Regions from separate parts of the Bradyrhizobium genosp. P genome, predicted to be linked through region 1. Evidence: predicted binding sites of a transcription regulator. Region 1 holds the regulator's gene; each other region holds the start of a gene.
The links. Region 1 encodes LexA, which represses DNA repair genes until DNA is damaged. Its sites were predicted from a motif close to TGTTCNNNNTGTGTTCNG; they were not measured.

Region 1 (4,210 bases):
CGCAGTGGGTCGCCGCGCTGCCGGGTGCGGTCGGCCGCATGGCGGCGTTCGGCACCGGGCCCATGATCCTGGCGAGCGTGGGGCTCGTCCTGCTCGGGCTGCTGCGTACCCCGCTGCGCTGGTCGGGCGCGGCCCTGCTTCTGGTCGCGACAATCTGGGCGGTAAGGGTGCCGCAGCCAGATGTCCTCATCTCCGCTGACGGCCGCAACGTCGCGGTGCGAGGCGGCGACGGGCGGCTGCATCTGATGCGGAGCGCCAAGGACGCCTTCCTCGTCAAGGAATGGCTCGCTGCGGATGCCGATGCGCGCACCGCCGCCGATCTCTCGCTGGCAGACGGCGTCTCCTGCGACGACAGCGGCTGTGTGACCGCGACGGGCGCCGGTGGCGGCTTCGTCGCGCTGGCGACGCGGCCCGAGGCGCTGGTGGATGATTGCGAGCGCGCCATGCTGATCGTGACCGCTCGGTCGACGCCACAGGACTGCGCGGCGTCCGTGATCGATTCCGAGCGGCTGCGGCGCCACGGTGCGCTGATGCTGCGCCGTGTCAGTGACGGCTTTGCCATCGACGCGGTCAAGCCTGGTGGCATCGACCGGCCGTGGTCGCCGGCGGTTTCCGGCGATACCGAGAGCGAAACGATGTTGCGGCTGCCCGGCGCGACGCGGCCTGCGGTCGATGCGACCCCGGCGGAGGCGGATGTTCAGGGCGACGATTAGGGGTGGTCGGGCGAGGGCGTCGCCGGAATTTCGAAGGCGCCGAGATGGTACTCGTCGGAGTCGGGGCCGGCGTCGGGCAACTTGACCAGGGTGAAGGCGGCTTCGGGAAATTGCTGCCAGACCTTGAGGTCGTCGGCGGTGACCGTGAGCCAGCCGAACCGGAACATGTACCGGCCCGGCTCCGTGACGCGTCCAGCCTTTTGCCAAGTGACCTTGTCGACCACCGCGCGTGTCCTTCTCAGCGCGAGATGATGCGCCAAGGCGCTGTTGGACGCAAATCCCCAATTGCGCCCCGGAACCCTAAGTCCGGGGTCGCTCGAAATTGCTTTGGTCACCCGCCGCGAGGCGGTTCATCCTGCGGCGCTGATGGTCTCAACCCAAAAATAGCGACGCAAATGCAGAGGGCCGCCGCTCCAAGACCTTGGGCTTCTGTTCGACGGTCGGCTGAACCGCCGGCAGCTGCAGCACGGTCACGCGCTGCCCTTCGCAGAGCTGCGTCACCAATATGCGATTGCCGTCGGGGAATTCGACCGCGTCATGATGGCGATCGGGAACGTCGGGCTCGACCTCGTTGAACACGCCGACGCGGTAGCCGATCGTCTTGGTCCAGATCCAGCGGCTATCGTAGCGGACGTTTTCAGCGAAGGCGAGCTCGGTGCCCGGACGCATGCAGACCGCGACGGCCGGATCATGCTCCGAGGCAAAGCCGCGGGTCGACGTGCCGCGGAAGGTCGTGGTGATCAGCGTCTCTCCGACAACGGCGGGACGCGATGCCACAGCGTGCAGACTATAGTCACACATCGGATGGCTCCTCATTTCGAGATAGCGACCCGTGCCTCCCCTTGAGGCGCAGGCCTCTACCAGAGTGGACGATAGCGAAACAGTCTTTTCCCGTTTCTGGGCGATTGTACGACTGGCCGCCCAGGAGCTCCGATCACAAACGCGCTACAGCGCGCGGGAGGTATCGGAGCGCGTCCAGAGAAGCAACGCGCTGCGCTATCCGCCAAGCAACTTGCCGATGTGTCGCTCGTTCCTCGACGCCGTCAGTATTTGCGATAGAGCCCGATCAGCTTGCCCTGGATCCGCACCCGGTTCGGCGGCAGGATGCGCACTTCATAGGCAGTGTTGGCCGGCTCGAGCGCGATCGAGGCGCCACGCCGGCGGAAGCGCTTGAGGGTGGCTTCCTCTTCGTCGATCAGCGCCACCACGATGTCGCCGGTGTCGGCGGTGTCGTTGCGCTGGATCAGCGCCATGTCGCCGTCGAGGATGCCGGCATCGACCATGGAGTCGCCGCGCACTTCCAGCGCGTAGTGTTCCCCGGAGCCGAGCATGTCGGGCGGCACACTGATGGTGTGGCTGCGGGTTTGCAGCGCCTCGATCGGCGTACCGGCCGCAATCCGGCCCATCACGGGGACGGCGACCGGGCGGTTGCCGTCATCCTCGGCGCCAATCGGTGCGCTCGAGCGCTTGCCGAGCGTGCCTTCGATGACGCTGGGCGTGAAGCCGCGCCGGCCATTGCCGCCGCCGGAGAGCTCGGGAAGCTTGATCACCTCGATGGCGCGGGCGCGGTTGGGCAGGCGGCGGATGAAGCCGCGCTCCTCGAGGGCGGTGATGAGGCGATGGATACCGGATTTCGAGCGCAGATCGAGCGCGTCCTTCATCTCGTCAAACGAGGGCGGCACGCCGGCCTCTTTCAGACGTTCGTTGATGAAACGCAGAAGTTCGTACTGTTTGCGCGTGAGCATCTCGAGCATTCCCCCGGTTGATAGCGTCGTTCGATTCCGAGACATCAGAAGAAAGCCAGGTCTCGGAAGCGCTAAACTCCGAGATGGACTCCCATTCATAGACACCAGTACTCGAAACAAATCATGAACGGACACTATATGTTCGATATGTGTTCCGCAACCACTTAATTTCAGGTGAACGTAGAGCTGAGCGTGGAGCTGAACGTAACAGCCGTTCCCGATGCGCGGTTCGCGCGCAGCGTCACTCCGGCATCGTCAGGATCTCGCACGGCGCGCCTGTAACGGCGGCCGGCGCGAACGGCGGACGGATCAGAAGTGCCCGTGCCGCAGCGAGATTTCCCAACAGCGAACTGTCCTGCTGCAGGACCGGCGTCGCGATCAGCGTGCCGTCGTCGCGCTCCTCGAGCCGCGCGCGCAGATAGTCCTCGCGCTGGTCGTTGGCGGCAAGATCGCGGCCGAGCACGGCGCTCTCGCGGACATGATGAATCACCTTGCGTCCGTTCAAAGCCCGAATCAGCGGCACCAGAAACAGGAAGGCGCAGACATAAGACGACACCGGATTGCCGGGCAGGCCCATCACCCGCATCGAACCCAACCGCCCGTGCATCATCGGCTTGCCGGGCCGCATCGCGATCCGCCAGAACGCCATGTCGACGCCCTCGGCCTCCAGCGACTGCTTGACGAGATCGTGGTCGCCGACCGAGGCGCCGCCGGTGGTGATGAGTATGTCGGCGTCCGCCTCGCGCGCCCGGCGGATTCCTGAGGTGGTCGACGCCACGGTGTCGGCGGCGATGCCGAGATCGACGGTCTCGGCGCCTTCGGCGCGCGCCAGCGCCCGCAGCGCATAACCGTTGGAATAGACGATCTGACCCGGGCCGGGGCGGGAACCCGGCATGACAAGCTCATCGCCGGTCGCCAGCACCGCGACCTTCGGACGGCGGCGGACGGCCAGTTCCGGATAGTTCATCGCGGCGGCGAGCGACAGCGCGCGGTCGGACAGAACGCTGCCGCCTGCCAGCATTACGTCGCCTTCGTGGAAATCCACCCCGGCGACGCGGATATGCCGACCTTTGGCGGCGGCCTCCGTCAGGGTGATGTGGTCGCCGTCAGCCTTGGTATCCTCCTGGATGATGATCGCGTCAGCGCCATCGGGGATCACGCCGCCGGTAAAAATCCGCACCGCTTCGCCGGCGCCGACTGTTCGCTCGAACGGCCGGCCGGCCGCGACCTCGCCGATCACCTTCAGCCGGGCCGAGAGATCAGCTGCGTCGGCTGCGCGCACCGCGTAACCGTCCATCGCCGACATCGGCTGCGGCGGCTGGGTGCGCCGCGCCGCGACGTCGCGTGCCAGCGTGCGGTGATAGGCGGTATCGAGCGCCACCATCTCCTCGGGCAGCGGCTCTGCGCTGGCGAGAATGGCGGAGAGGGCATCGGCAACCGGCATCAGTGCCACGGGCAGGACCTCCTAAATCCAAAGTGCCTAAATCCCAAATGCCTAAATCCCAAGTGCGGCGAGCGCCCTTGCCACGTCATCCGTCGATGTCACGTGGACGGCGTGAAGGCCGCGCGCCCGCGCACCTTCGATATTGGCGGCGGAGTCGTCGAAGAAAAGGATCCGCGACGCCGGCACGCCGATCGCTTTTACCACATGATCATAGGCTTCCGCGTCGGGTTTTCTGAAGCCGATGGTCGAGGACAGGAACACGGCGCGGAAATGGCCGAGCAGGTCGGCGTAAGCGACCGAGAAATGCG
Region 2 (4,210 bases), 110 kb from region 1:
TCAGGTACTGCTCGGCGACCTTGCAGAGACCCTCATTGAAGATCACCACGCGGTGCCACTCGGTCTTTTCCTTGCGCTCGCCGGTGCCCTTGTCGCGCCAGGTCTCCGAGGTCGCGATGGAAAGGTTCGCGATCGGACGACCGTCCTGCGTCCGCCGGATTTCCGGATCCTTGCCGAGGTTTCCGACCAGGATCACCTTGTTCACACTTCCCGCCATCGCTTCATTCTCCACCAAAACCGGGCCAGCCGGACATCGGCCGCCACGTTCAACCTTCGCCACTTACTGCAGGCGTCGCGAACCTATACGCCGACGCCATCCCGCCGCCTCCGCGATCGCGCGGGCATACAGCGGTTATCCACATATAGCATCGCGGGCGCCAATGTTCCAGATTTGTTCTCCATAACCGGCCGTCCCGGAGGAGCGGCGATGGTGAGAGGGTGTAGCATTTGGGAGACGGTCTTTGCGGTTGAATCGGAGTAAAGTCCAAAGTTACGGACGCGGCGCTCGCGTCGATCTTCTAGATTTCAGCGCTTCGGGACCAACGAGAAGCGGACAAGTACTGACCACCCGAACGAAAGGCCGGCCTCGTGCCGGCCTTTTCCTTTGTGGCCGGCTGTTCTGCCCCGCCGGCCCACGGCACCATCGATCGTCGGCGAATCGGACATGGTTAAATCCTAATAAATCGTAAAATATTCAATGGAATCAAATTGATATCATATGTGTCGCGGGAGCCACGGTGATCTTCAACCCCTGATGGTAGGCTGCATTGCAGATTCGAAGCGGGATGGATCCCATGAAAAAGCTTCTTGTTGCAGCAGCAGCCCTCGCCGTTCTCAGTGTCCCTTCAGCATCCGCGGCTGACCTTGCCCCAGCACCGGTGGCCAAGGCTCCGACGCCGGCAGTTGTCGCTCCCGCGACAGACTGGAACGGATTCTACGTCGGTGTTCAGGGCGGCGGCGGATGGGGCACCAACAAGGAAAGGTTCCTTGGCGCGCCGAACGATCCGACCTTTGTCGGTACTCAGAATTACGACACCAGCGGCGGCTTCGTCGGCGGTGTGATCGGCTACAACTGGCAGGCTGGCCCCGCCCTGTTCGGCCTCGAGGGCGACTATCACTGGTCCGGAATCAATGGCCGCTCTGCTGTCATCAATATCGGACCACCCGATCTGCTCGACACCTACTACACCGCCTTGCGCAGCTTCGGCGATATCAAGGGCCGTCTCGGCTACGCCGACGGTCTCGCGCTGTGGTTCGTGAGCGGCGGTGCCGCGGTCGGCGACATCCAGCACCGTTACAGTGCCGGCCTCGCGCCTCCCTCGATCGCCGCGAGCGACACGCGCTGGGGTTGGACTGCCGGCGCGGGCGTCGAATACATGTTCGCGCCGAACTGGTCGGCCAAGCTCGAATACAGCTACCTCGATCTCGGTAAGGGCTCGATCCAGTACACGCCGGCGCCCGCCGACCGCTCGGACTGGAGCGACACCTTCCACACCGTGAAGGCGGGCCTCAACCACCACTTCAACTGGGGCGGCCCGGTGGTCGCGAAATACTGATACGCGCGACCCGATCGCGACGAAAAGGCCGGCCTTGCGCCGGCCTTTTTGCGTTGCTGGAACCCGTGCTGCTGACGGCTGCTGCCATCCGGCAAACTATCCGTTGATGGAATCAACACGGCACTGGAAATCCTTGGCCGTTCTTCCTACGTTCCAGTCTTCACCACCCATCGGCGCAAGGTCCCGGCATCACCGGCGATGCGCGCCCAAAAGGCGCACGCGTCACGCGCCCGGAAATTGCCGCTATGGACGAAGTGCTCAAGTCGAAGCGCCAACAGAACGGCTCCTCATCGCGCGCCATCACGATTCGCGGCGCGCGCGAGCACAATCTGAAGAACATCGACGTCGAGATTCCGCGCGACAAGCTCGTGGTGTTCACCGGCCTGTCCGGCTCGGGCAAATCCTCGCTCGCCTTCGACACCATCTATGCCGAGGGCCAGCGCCGCTACGTCGAGTCGCTGTCGGCCTATGCGCGCCAATTCCTGGAGATGATGCAGAAGCCCGACGTCGACCAAATCGACGGCCTGTCGCCGGCGATCTCGATCGAGCAGAAGACGACGTCGAAGAACCCGCGCTCCACGGTCGGCACCGTCACCGAGATCTACGACTACATGCGCCTGTTGTGGGCGCGCGTCGGCGTGCCCTATTCGCCGGTCACCGGCCTGCCGATCGAAAGCCAGATCGTCTCGCAGATGGTCGACCGCGTGCTGGCGCTGCCGGAAGGCACCCGCCTCTATCTGCTGGCGCCGGTCGTGCGCGGCCGCAAGGGCGAGTACAAGAAGGAGCTCGCCGAATACCTCAAGAAGGGTTTTCAGCGCGTCAAGATCGACGGCACCTTCCATGAGCTCGCCGAGGCGCCCACGCTCGACAAGAAATTCCCGCACGACATCGACGTCGTGGTCGACCGCATCGTGGTCCGCCCCGATCTGTCGCAGCGCCTGGCCGAAAGCTTCGAGACCGCGCTGAAGCTCGCGGAAGGCCTCGCTGTGATCGAATACGCCGACGCTCCGGCGGCGGCAGCCACCGAGGACAAGAAGAAGACCGCAAAGATCCATGACAAGAGCGGGCCCGAGCGTATCCTGTTCTCGGAAAAATTCGCCTGCCCGGTCTCCGGCTTCACGATCCCCGAGATCGAGCCGAGATTGTTCTCCTTCAACAACCCCTACGGCGCCTGCCCGGCCTGCGGCGGCCTCGGCGTCGAGCAGCATATCGACGAGGACCTCGTCATCCCCGATAAGGAGGCGACCCTGCGCAAGGGCGCGATCGCACCCTGGGCGAAATCCTCCTCGCCCTATTACATCCAGACCCTGACCGCGCTCGGCAAGCACTACAAGTTCACGCTCGACACCAAGTGGAAGGACCTGCCGAAGAAGGTGCAGACCGCGCTGCTGCATGGCTCCGGCGAGGACGAGATCAAGTTCTCCTACGAGGACGGGGTCCGGTCCTACGACACCAAGAAGCCGTTCGAGGGCGTCGTCACCAACATCAATCGCCGCTACCGCGAGACCGAGAGCGAGTGGGCGCGCGAGGAGCTGGCGAAGTATTTCTCCGACGTCCCCTGCGCGGGCTGCCACGGCTACCGGCTGAAGCCGGAGGCGCTCTGCGTCAAGATCGGCGGCAAGCACATTGGCGAGATCTCGGAGCTCTCGGTCCGGCGCGCCGGCGAATGGTTCGAGACCGTGCCGGAGGCGCTCAACGCCCAGCAGAACGAAATCGCCGCGCGCATCCTGAAGGAGATCCGCGAGCGGCTGACCTTCCTGCTCGATGTCGGCCTGAACTACCTGACCTTGGCGCGCGCCTCCGGCACGTTGTCCGGCGGCGAAAGCCAGCGCATCCGCCTCGCCTCGCAGATCGGCTCGGGGCTGACAGGCGTGCTCTATGTGCTGGACGAGCCGTCGATCGGCCTGCACCAGCGCGACAACGCCCGCCTGCTCGACACGCTGAAGCGGCTTCGCGACCTCGGCAACACCGTCATCGTCGTAGAGCATGACGAGGACGCCATCCTGCTCGCCGATTACGTGCTCGACATCGGCCCCGGCGCCGGCATGCATGGCGGCCACATCGTGGCCGAGGGCACGCCCGACCAGATCAAGCGCAATCCGAAATCGCTGACCGGCAAATACCTCACCGGCGAATTGTCGGTCGCGATTCCCGAGCGGCGGCCGCCGAACCATCGCCGCACGCTGAAGGTCATCAACGCCCGCGGCAACAATCTCAAGAACGTCTCGGCCGAGATTCCGCTCGGCCTGTTCACCTGCGTCACCGGCGTCTCCGGCGGCGGCAAGTCGACCTTGCTGATCGACACGCTGTACAAGGCGATCGCCCGCAAACTCAACAACGCCAGCGAAGGCGCCGCGCCTCACGATCGCATCGAGGGCCTCGAGCATATCGACAAGATCATCGACATCGACCAGTCGCCGATCGGCCGCACGCCGCGTTCGAACCCCGCGACCTATACCGGCGCCTTCACGCCGATCCGCGAATGGTTTGCCGGCCTGCCCGAAGCCAAGGCGCGCGGCTACGAGCCGGGGCGCTTCTCCTTCAACGTCAAGGGCGGCCGCTGCGAAGCCTGCCAGGGCGACGGCGTCATCAAGATCGAGATGCACTTCCTGCCCGACGTCTACGTCACCTGCGATACCTGTAAAGGAAAACGC
Region 3 (4,210 bases), 3.6 Mb from region 1:
AAGGCGCGCATCGAGCGCTCGATCGAGCAGCGCACCGCGATGCTCGCCGGCGTGTCGCATGATTTGCGCACCATCCTGACCCGCTTCAAGCTCGAGCTCGTCCTGCTGGGCGAAGGTCCCGAAATCGACGCGATGCGCAAGGACGTCGACGAGATGTCGATGATGCTCGAAGACTATCTCGCCTTCGCGCGGGGCGATTCCGGCGAGATCGCCCAGCCGACCGACATGACGATGGCGCTGGAGGAATTGCGCTGCGACGCCGAGCGTCACGGCCATATCGCCACCGTGGCGTTCCACGGCCTGCCCGTCGTCACCGTGAAGCCGGCCTCGTTCAAGCGCTGCCTCGGCAACCTCGTGTCGAATGCGGCGCGCCATGCCAACACGATCTCGATCACCGGCCAGCGCGATCACCGCTATCTCACCGTGACCGTCGACGACGACGGCCCGGGCATTCCGGCTGACATGCGCGAAGAGGTGTTCAAGCCGTTCCTGCGGCTCGACGATGCCCGCAACCAGGACGAGGGCGAGGGCGGCACCGGGCTCGGCCTTGCCATCGCCCGCGACATCGCCCGCTCGCATGGCGGCGACATCATGCTCGGCGAAAGTCCGATGGGCGGCTTGCGCGCGGCGGTACGGGTGCCGGTGTAGCCGCTTCAGTTCTGTTTCTGCATCTGCTTCGGGATCAAGCTCTTCAGCTTGTCGACGTCGTGGACATTCATCTTGATGCCACCGGGCATCATGATGTCGCCGACCTTCTGGTCCGGCTTGCAGGCGCCGAGCCACTTCGCCTCGAGCGTCGTGACGTGATCGCCTTGTGTCGCGCCGCGCTCGCTGTGCGACGTCGACTTGACGGTATAGGCGGAATTGAAATCCCCGGTGATCTCGGAATGCGTCGTGATCGACGCATTGCCGAAGCCGCATTCGGAATCGCTGACATAACCGGTCGCGGTCTTCTGAATGTCCTTCTTGGAGCAGGCTTCCTTCGACAGCGGCGAGAAGGCGGTGCTCATCTCCTTATCGGTGGTCTCGTCGGTGCACTGCTGCATCGTCATTTCAGGCAGCGGCGAATTGGTCCGCACCATCTTCACTTCCCACAGGCCCGCCTTGCGGATCGGCAGATCGACCGCGCTGGCCGCGCCGGCCGACAACACCAGGCAAACTGCCGAACCAAATAATGCAAGCTGTCGCGTCATGGCGATTGGCTCCCGGCTGATCGGTTGCAGGATTCGAGGCAGTGTCAGTAGAGCGTTCGCAACGGCCGGTTCGCGGCGCCGTAGGGTACCCAGCGGCAGGCAAACGAGATGTAGCCGCCCGGATAGGCCTGCACGGCGAGGAATTTTGCCACCTTGCCGTAGGAAGCGCAGTGATCGACGGCAAGCTGCCGAGCATCGGTCTGGGCGGCCAGCGTGTAGGCAATTATACCGCCGGTATCATTCGCCTTGAACGGCGGCACCGGCTGCAACCAGTCGGCCCGCGCCGGCGCAATGGCCAGCATCCCGCAAACGGCAACCAGGCACGCGGCCATCATCCTTCGCATCGCAGACTCCATTTCGCTTGCCAACAACATAGAGTGCGCCGGTGGCCATGGAAAGAACGAGCCTCTCTCCGAAGCGGACTTCTCCTCAGGTGTTGCCGCGCTGCACTTGACCTCGCCGGGCCTTCGCGGCACCGTCCGCCGCATCGGATCATCGGGCGGACTCCCATGCGCAACCTGTTCATTTCTCCCAAAAAACTCGGCCTCGGCGCCGCGCTCATGTTCGGGCTGCTGGCTTTTGGGGGCACGGCGCAGGCCGCAAATCCGTTCGAGCTGAATTTCTGGCTGTCCGGTCCGCGCTATGACGGCCGCGTGGCCCCGTGCGAGTCGGCCTTGTCGACCATCAGCTCGCAGTTCCACGAGAAGGAAGCCACCTTCTGGAATTCGCCGCTGGTGATCACCGGCTACGGCCGGATCCACGAAACCGCGTTCCGTCCCTGGCAGTCCGACAATATTCCGCGCCGCTATTGCGCCGGCGACGTGATGCTGAGCGACGGCAAGACGCGCACGGTCCACTACTCGATCATCGAGGACGGCGGCTTCGCTGGCTTCAACCAGGGCGTCGAATGGTGCGTCACGGGGCTCGATCGCAACTGGGCCTACAACCCTTACTGCCGAGCCGCGCGGCCCTGATCTCCTGCCAGACTGCCGAGAATTGCTTGCGCCTGCCTCCTCCAAGGAGCAGGCGGCTTTTTTGTTCTTGAAATGTTCCGATCTCCTGTTAGGTTCGACAGGGTCGAGTTAGGGAGCGTTTGATGCCTCGGTTGGTCACAATTTCCCGATTTCTGATGTCGCTTGCAGCCATCGTCCTGGTCTTGGCCTCCGCCGGCATGGCGTCGGCCCAGGACCGCCGGCAGAACGCACCGGGCGAGTTCGATTACTATGTGCTGTCGCTGTCATGGTCGCCGTCCTTCTGCGAATCGGCCAGCGAACGCGGCAACAACGGCCGCGGCACGCAGGCGCAGTGCGGCGGGCGGCCGTTCTCCTTCGTGGTGCACGGCCTGTGGCCGCAGTATGAACACGGCTTCCCGGAGTACTGCCAGCGGCCCTCGCCGCGCCTTGGCCGCAACATCATGACTTCGATGCTCGATCTGATGCCGGCGCCCGGGCTGATCTTCAACGAATGGGACAAGCACGGCACCTGCTCCGGCCTCGACGAACGCGCCTATTTCGAAACCGTCCGCAAGGCACGCGCCGCGGTGAAGATCCCTGAGGAATTCCTGCAATTGTCGGAGCCGAAGACGATCGCGCCCGACGATTTGGAAGCGGCGTTCATCAAGGCCAATCCGGGGCTCAGCAATTCGGCCATCGCGGTCACCTGCGACCGCAAGCGGCTCAGCGAAGTGCGGATCTGCCTCTCCAAGGAGCTGCAATTCCGTTCCTGCGAGGAGATCGACCGCCGCGCCTGCCGCCGCGACGAGGTGCTGATGCCGCCGATGCGCGGCGGATAGCTTCCCTCTCCCGTCATTGCGAGGAGTTCGCGACAAAATTGCCAAGCGATTTTGCGCTGAAGCGACGACTCGCCGCGGAAGCCTCGGCGAAGGCGGAAGCAATCCGTTCTTTCCTCGTGGTGAGACATGGATTGCTTCGCTCCGCTCGCAATGACGTGGTAACTGCTATCTGATGAACTACCGTCACGCCTTTCATGCCGGCAGCTTCGCCGATGTCATCAAGCACATCGTGCTGGTGCGCATGCTCACCTACCTGCAGGAGAAGCAGGCGCCGTTTCGCGTCATCGACACTCACGCCGGCGCCGGACTCTACGATCTCACATCGAGCGAAGCGCAGCGCGGCGGCGAATGGCTCACCGGCATCGCGCGGCTGATGCAGGCGCGCCTGTCCGACAAGACGTCGCCGCTGGTCACGCCCTATCTCGACATCGTCAGAGCGTTCAATCCAAAGGCCGAGTTGAAGTCCTATCCCGGCTCGCCCTTGATCGCGCGCGCGCTGTTGCGACCGCAGGACCGCCTCACCGCCTGCGAGATCGAGCAGACCGCGCGCAGGCAACTGATCGACGCGCTGCGGCGCGACACGCAGGCCCGCGTCGTCGATCTCGACGGCTGGACGGCGCTGCCGGCGTTCGTGCCGCCGAACGAGCGGCGCGGTCTGGTGCTGATCGATCCGCCGTTCGAGGCCAAGGATGAGTTCGAGCGGCTGGCCAAGGGCTTTTCGGAAGCGTTCGCAAAATGGCCGACCGGCATGTACCTGATATGGTATCCCGTAAAAACACGGAGGGCGACCGACGAACTCGCCCGCAGCGTGGCCGCAACAGCAGCAACGAGCCGGCCGCCCGGCAAATGTTTGCGCCTTGAATTCAGTGTTGCGCCGCAGGAAACCGGCAGCGGCCTCGTTTCCACCGGCCTTTTGATCGTGAATCCGCCGTGGACGCTCGCCAACGAGTTGAAGATCATTCTGCCCGAACTCGAGAAGCCGCTTGGCCAGGGCGGTGCTGCCCGCTTCAGACTCGAGACGCCCAAACCATAATCCGGCACGCCTGCTGAAAAATGTGCGTAGGCAATCTGCGCGGAAGCGTATTATGCTCATCCTGTTACGACTGGCTTTACGTTCCGCTTCCGCGAATGGTTGCGGCGGAGTGACAAGGCCGAGATAAAATCCAGGCAGACCGGTGGCGTGACGCCGGCCTGCTCAGGTGGCCAAGCTCCCGACAAGCGAATG
Region 4 (4,210 bases), 770 kb from region 1:
CTGGTCTGAGCTAAAGCTCGAGATCGTTGAAAAATACGGATCAGCCTATACGAGCGCCTTTGCCAACCAGAAAGGTTTGAAGAAACTCTACGTCGACGCTTTCAGTGGCGCCGGCGTCCACATCTCAAAGCGAAGTGGTGGACCGATCGACGGCAGCCCAGCGCGTGCGTTAAAAACGACGCCCCCCTTCGATGGTTTCTTTTTCATCGATATGGACGCACACAAAACAGCGCACTTAAGACGGCTGTGTGCCAATCGCGGTGACGTCCATATCGAAACAGGCGACGCTTCCAAATATCTCACGCAGGTCCTTCTGCCAACGATCAGATACGAGCACTTCAAGCGAGCGCTCTGCCTCTTTGATCCCTACGGTCTTCACTTGGAATGGAGCGCGATGGAGATGGCAGGCCAGTCTCACGCCGTTGACATGTTTCTGAACTTCCCAGTGATGGACATGAATAGGAATGCGATTTGGCGGAACCCCGATGCCGTTCCGAGGGATGGCATAGATCGGATGAACCGCTTTTGGGGCGACGAAACTTGGAGAGAAACGGCCTACGCAGAACATCCGCAAGGCAACTTGTTCGGTGCACCAGACATCGTAAAGCAAAGCAATGAGGCTATCGTACGCGCTTTTCAGGAAAGGCTGCGCAAAGTAGCTGGATTCCAGTTCGTCCCTGAGCCCTTGCCGATGAAAAACAGTACCAACGCGGTTGTGTACTACTTATTCTTTGCTTCACAGAAGCCGGTTGCGCAAAAGATCATCGAGGGAATCTTTAATAAATACCGATGAGACTACGGCCGTAAATCAGGCATCTCATCGTATGTCTTGCCGTTCAGTACACGACCGGCGGCTTTCTTGTTTTTTCCACCCCATTGTTTGAAGAAGAAAGCCGTTCCAGAAGCACGGCACATCGCCTCGATCTCGTCGACCCATTCAGGTCGCATCTCGCGAGCGCGCGGGCCGCTTTCTCCACCGACGATCGCCCAGTGGATGTCGGTCAGATCGCCTTCCGCTACGGACCCGATCAAGGGCTCAAGGGAAACAAACCTGACCGCAGCAGGCACCTGCCGGATCGCGTCCAGACGAGCGAGGACACGATTATCTTCAACGCTGGTGCCGAGCCAGACGTTCGGGAGGATTTCGAACTGTCTTTGAGCCAGAACCATAGCCATGCGCTCGGGACGCTTTGTAAGGATTTGATAGGTGTGTCGGGATGTGTCCTTCATGACGTCCCAAACCCGAGCAATGAATTCAATCGGAACGTCATCGTGAAACAAATCGGACATTGAATTCACAAACACCTTTCGCGGCTTCGACCACGTCTTGGGTGTGTCCAGCGATGCGTAATCCAAACGAATCTTACCGGTCCATACGGCACGTTTTCCACTTTTCCGGGTCAGACCGCGGTACTTCTGAGTGCCCATTGCCTCAAGCCTTGCCGCCATTCGCATCGCGTAGCAGTTCGTACAGCCTGCGGTGAGTACGGTGCAGCCGGCCACAGGATTCCAAGTTGCGTCAGTCCACTCGATTGATGTCTCAGCCATTGGATTCTCCCAACTCAACTTGGATGTGGCGCGTGCAAGCAAGGTAACGAAAACTTCTTACCCAAGGATTCCTGTCGCCTTCCGAACCCTTTGACGTGGGGAGGAAATCAGGTTAAAGAACAAAATAAGAACGATCAAGCTAGCGCCACGCGTTGCTGGCCACGTATATGACAAGCCGCTTCCTCTCAATTGATTCCCCAATGGCCAAATCCACCCTCTCCTTTGTCTGCCAGAACTGCGGCGCGGCGTATAATCGCTGGCAAGGCAAGTGCGAGTCCTGCGGCGAGTGGAATACGCTGGCCGAGGAAGACGCCACCGGCTCGGTGCCGGTCTCGATCCGCTCCAGGCGCAAGGGGCGGACGTTCGCGCTGGAAAGCCTGACCGGCAAAAGCCAGGATGCCCCGCGCACCTCCTCCGGCATGGCCGAACTCGATCGCGTCACCGGCGGCGGTTTCGTGCGCGGCTCGGTGCTTTTGGTCGGCGGCGATCCCGGTATCGGCAAATCGACGCTGCTGACCCAGGCCACCAGCATGATGGCGCGCGCCGGGCATCGCGCGGTCTACATATCGGGCGAAGAGGCGGTGGCGCAGGTGCGGCTGCGGGCCGAGCGGCTGGGGCTCGCTGATGCGCCGGTGCAGCTGGCAGCCGAGACCTCGGTCGAGGACATCGTCTCGACGCTCTCGGAAGGCGCCGTGCCGCGCCTGATCGTGATCGATTCGATCCAGACCATGTGGACCGACACGGTGGAATCGGCGCCCGGCACCGTGACCCAGGTCCGCGCCTCCGCGCAGGCGCTGATACGATTTGCCAAGAAGACCGGCGCCGCGATCATCCTGGTCGGCCACGTCACCAAGGACGGCCAGATCGCCGGCCCCCGCGTGGTCGAGCACATGGTCGACGCCGTGCTGTCGTTCGAGGGCGAAGGCTCGCAACAATTCCGCATCCTGCGCGCGGTGAAGAACCGCTTTGGCGCGACCGACGAGATCGGGGTGTTCGAGATGACGGGGCTGGGCCTGCGCGAAGTCACCAACCCCTCCGAATTGTTCCTGTCTGAACGTGACCAAGGAAGCCCCGGCACAGCGGTGTTTGCCGGCATCGAGGGCACCCGCCCGGTGCTGGTCGAATTGCAGGCATTGGTGGCGCCGACCTCGCTCGGCACGCCCCGGCGCGCCGTGGTCGGCTGGGATCCGAGCCGGCTGTCGATGGTGCTGGCGGTGCTGGAGGCCCATTGCGGGGTGAAGCTCTCTGGGCACGACGTGTACCTCAATGTCGCCGGCGGCCTGCGCATTCAGGAACCCGCAGCCGACATGGCCGCGGCCGCGGCGCTGGTGTCGTCGCTGGTGAACGCACAGTTGCCGACGGATGCGGTCTATTTCGGCGAGATTTCGCTCTCCGGCGCGGTCCGCCCGGTGGCGCAGACGTCGGCGAGGCTGAAGGAAGCCGCCAAGCTCGGCTTCGGCCGCGCCATCCTGCCCGAATCGGCCCGTGGCGACGTCGGCGGCGATGCCGGTCTCATCCTCAACAGCGTCGGCAATCTGACCACTTTGGTTGCCGAAATCGCCGCGCGCGGGACCCCTCGGGGCGGTCGGGGTACGCCAAGAGGCGACCAGGCGGCGTCACGGGAGCCTGAAGCGACTGAGAAAAATGCCACACCGGCCCGATTCCGTCGCGAGAACAGCTAAAGCGGCGTGACGTATCAGCGCCCCGCCGCTATACATCCGCCGCGCGGGAAAGGTTGCCGTCCGGCCTTGCCGGATGCGCCCGACGCGCTTCAGTTAGGACGGCACCGAGTTTGCCGATTCGCGAGAGCTTTAAACAGCGTACCTGAACGTACCAGCGGACCTGACCAGCCGATGCCGATAACGATACTCGATCTCGTCCTGCTCGGGGTGATGCTGATCTCGGGCCTGCTTGCCATGGTGCGCGGCTTCATGCGCGAGATCCTGTCGATCGCCGCCTGGGGCGCCGCGGCGCTGGTCACGCTGTATGCTTTCTCGAAGCTGCTGCCGACCGCCAAGACTTATTTCAACAACGACACGATCGCAGCGGCGGTCGTGGTGGCCGGCGTCTTCATCGGCACCCTGATCGTGGTCTCCATCATCACGGTGCGGATTTCAGACATGATCCTGGATTCGCGGATCGGCGCGCTCGACCGCACCCTCGGCTTCCTGTTCGGCCTCGCCCGCGGCCTGCTGATCGTGGTCGTGGCGTTCATGTTCTTCAGCTGGCTGGTCCCGGACAAGCAACGGCCCGACTGGGTGACCGGGGCGAAATCCCGGGTGGTGCTGCAAGGAACCGGGGATTGGCTGATGTCGCTCTTGCCTGACGACCCCGAGAACACCATCTTAAAGAAATTCAAAAAGAATAAGCCCGACGATGATTTTGCCGATACCGATCAGGCCGCGCCTGCGTCGGGCGACGGCTATAGCAAACCCGCTCGCGACAGCCTCAAAAAGCTGATCGAGAAACCGGCGGGCCAGTAACTTTTGGGTCTGACTTGGGGCCCCAACCAGAGGCGATGAACGAGATGCAAGCCAGTTCCGATCACGCCGACCAACTGGACCTCGCCCTCGGCCCGATCGAATTGCGGGATGATCTCCAACGCCCTGATCTGGACCTCGATCTGGACGGGGACACGCTGCGCGAGGAATGCGGGGTGTTC

Region 2: uvrA (excinuclease ABC subunit UvrA) is a predicted target of LexA. The motif match lies at 1,695-1,712, and genes of this name have one in related genera.
Region 3: ACP2YO_RS40390 (ribonuclease T2 family protein) is a predicted target of LexA. The motif match lies at 2,230-2,247, and genes of this name have one in related genera.
Region 4: radA (DNA repair protein RadA) is a predicted target of LexA. The motif match lies at 1,664-1,681, and genes of this name have one in related genera.

What each region holds. Positions count from the first base shown of each region.
Region 1 covers NZ_CP188195.1:4,812,831-4,817,040, forward strand. Annotated here, with positions in the region: partial or broken gene ACP2YO_RS23285 (ComEC/Rec2 family competence protein) at 1-713, shown strand, start outside; gene ACP2YO_RS23290 (hypothetical protein) at 710-937, opposite strand; gene ACP2YO_RS23295 (hypothetical protein) at 1,086-1,514, opposite strand; gene lexA (transcriptional repressor LexA) at 1,757-2,458, opposite strand; gene glp (gephyrin-like molybdotransferase Glp) at 2,700-3,911, opposite strand; gene ACP2YO_RS23310 (HAD family hydrolase) at 3,954-4,210, opposite strand, start outside.
Region 2 covers NZ_CP188195.1:4,924,945-4,929,154, reverse strand. Annotated here, with positions in the region: gene ACP2YO_RS23865 (single-stranded DNA-binding protein) at 1-217, opposite strand, end outside; gene ACP2YO_RS23860 (outer membrane protein) at 795-1,556, shown strand; gene uvrA (excinuclease ABC subunit UvrA) at 1,802-4,210, shown strand, end outside.
Region 3 covers NZ_CP188195.1:8,413,942-8,418,151, forward strand. Annotated here, with positions in the region: gene ACP2YO_RS40370 (ATP-binding protein) at 1-648, shown strand, start outside; gene ACP2YO_RS40375 (DUF3617 domain-containing protein) at 654-1,193, opposite strand; gene ACP2YO_RS40380 (hypothetical protein) at 1,238-1,537, opposite strand; gene ACP2YO_RS40385 (hypothetical protein) at 1,703-2,167, shown strand; gene ACP2YO_RS40390 (ribonuclease T2 family protein) at 2,323-2,985, shown strand; gene ACP2YO_RS40395 (23S rRNA (adenine(2030)-N(6))-methyltransferase RlmJ) at 3,158-4,018, shown strand.
Region 4 covers NZ_CP188195.1:5,579,278-5,583,487, forward strand. Annotated here, with positions in the region: gene ACP2YO_RS27070 (three-Cys-motif partner protein TcmP) at 1-793, shown strand, start outside; gene ACP2YO_RS27075 (DUF5131 family protein) at 796-1,548, opposite strand; gene radA (DNA repair protein RadA) at 1,749-3,230, shown strand; gene ACP2YO_RS27085 (CvpA family protein) at 3,402-4,031, shown strand; gene purF (amidophosphoribosyltransferase) at 4,067-4,210, shown strand, end outside.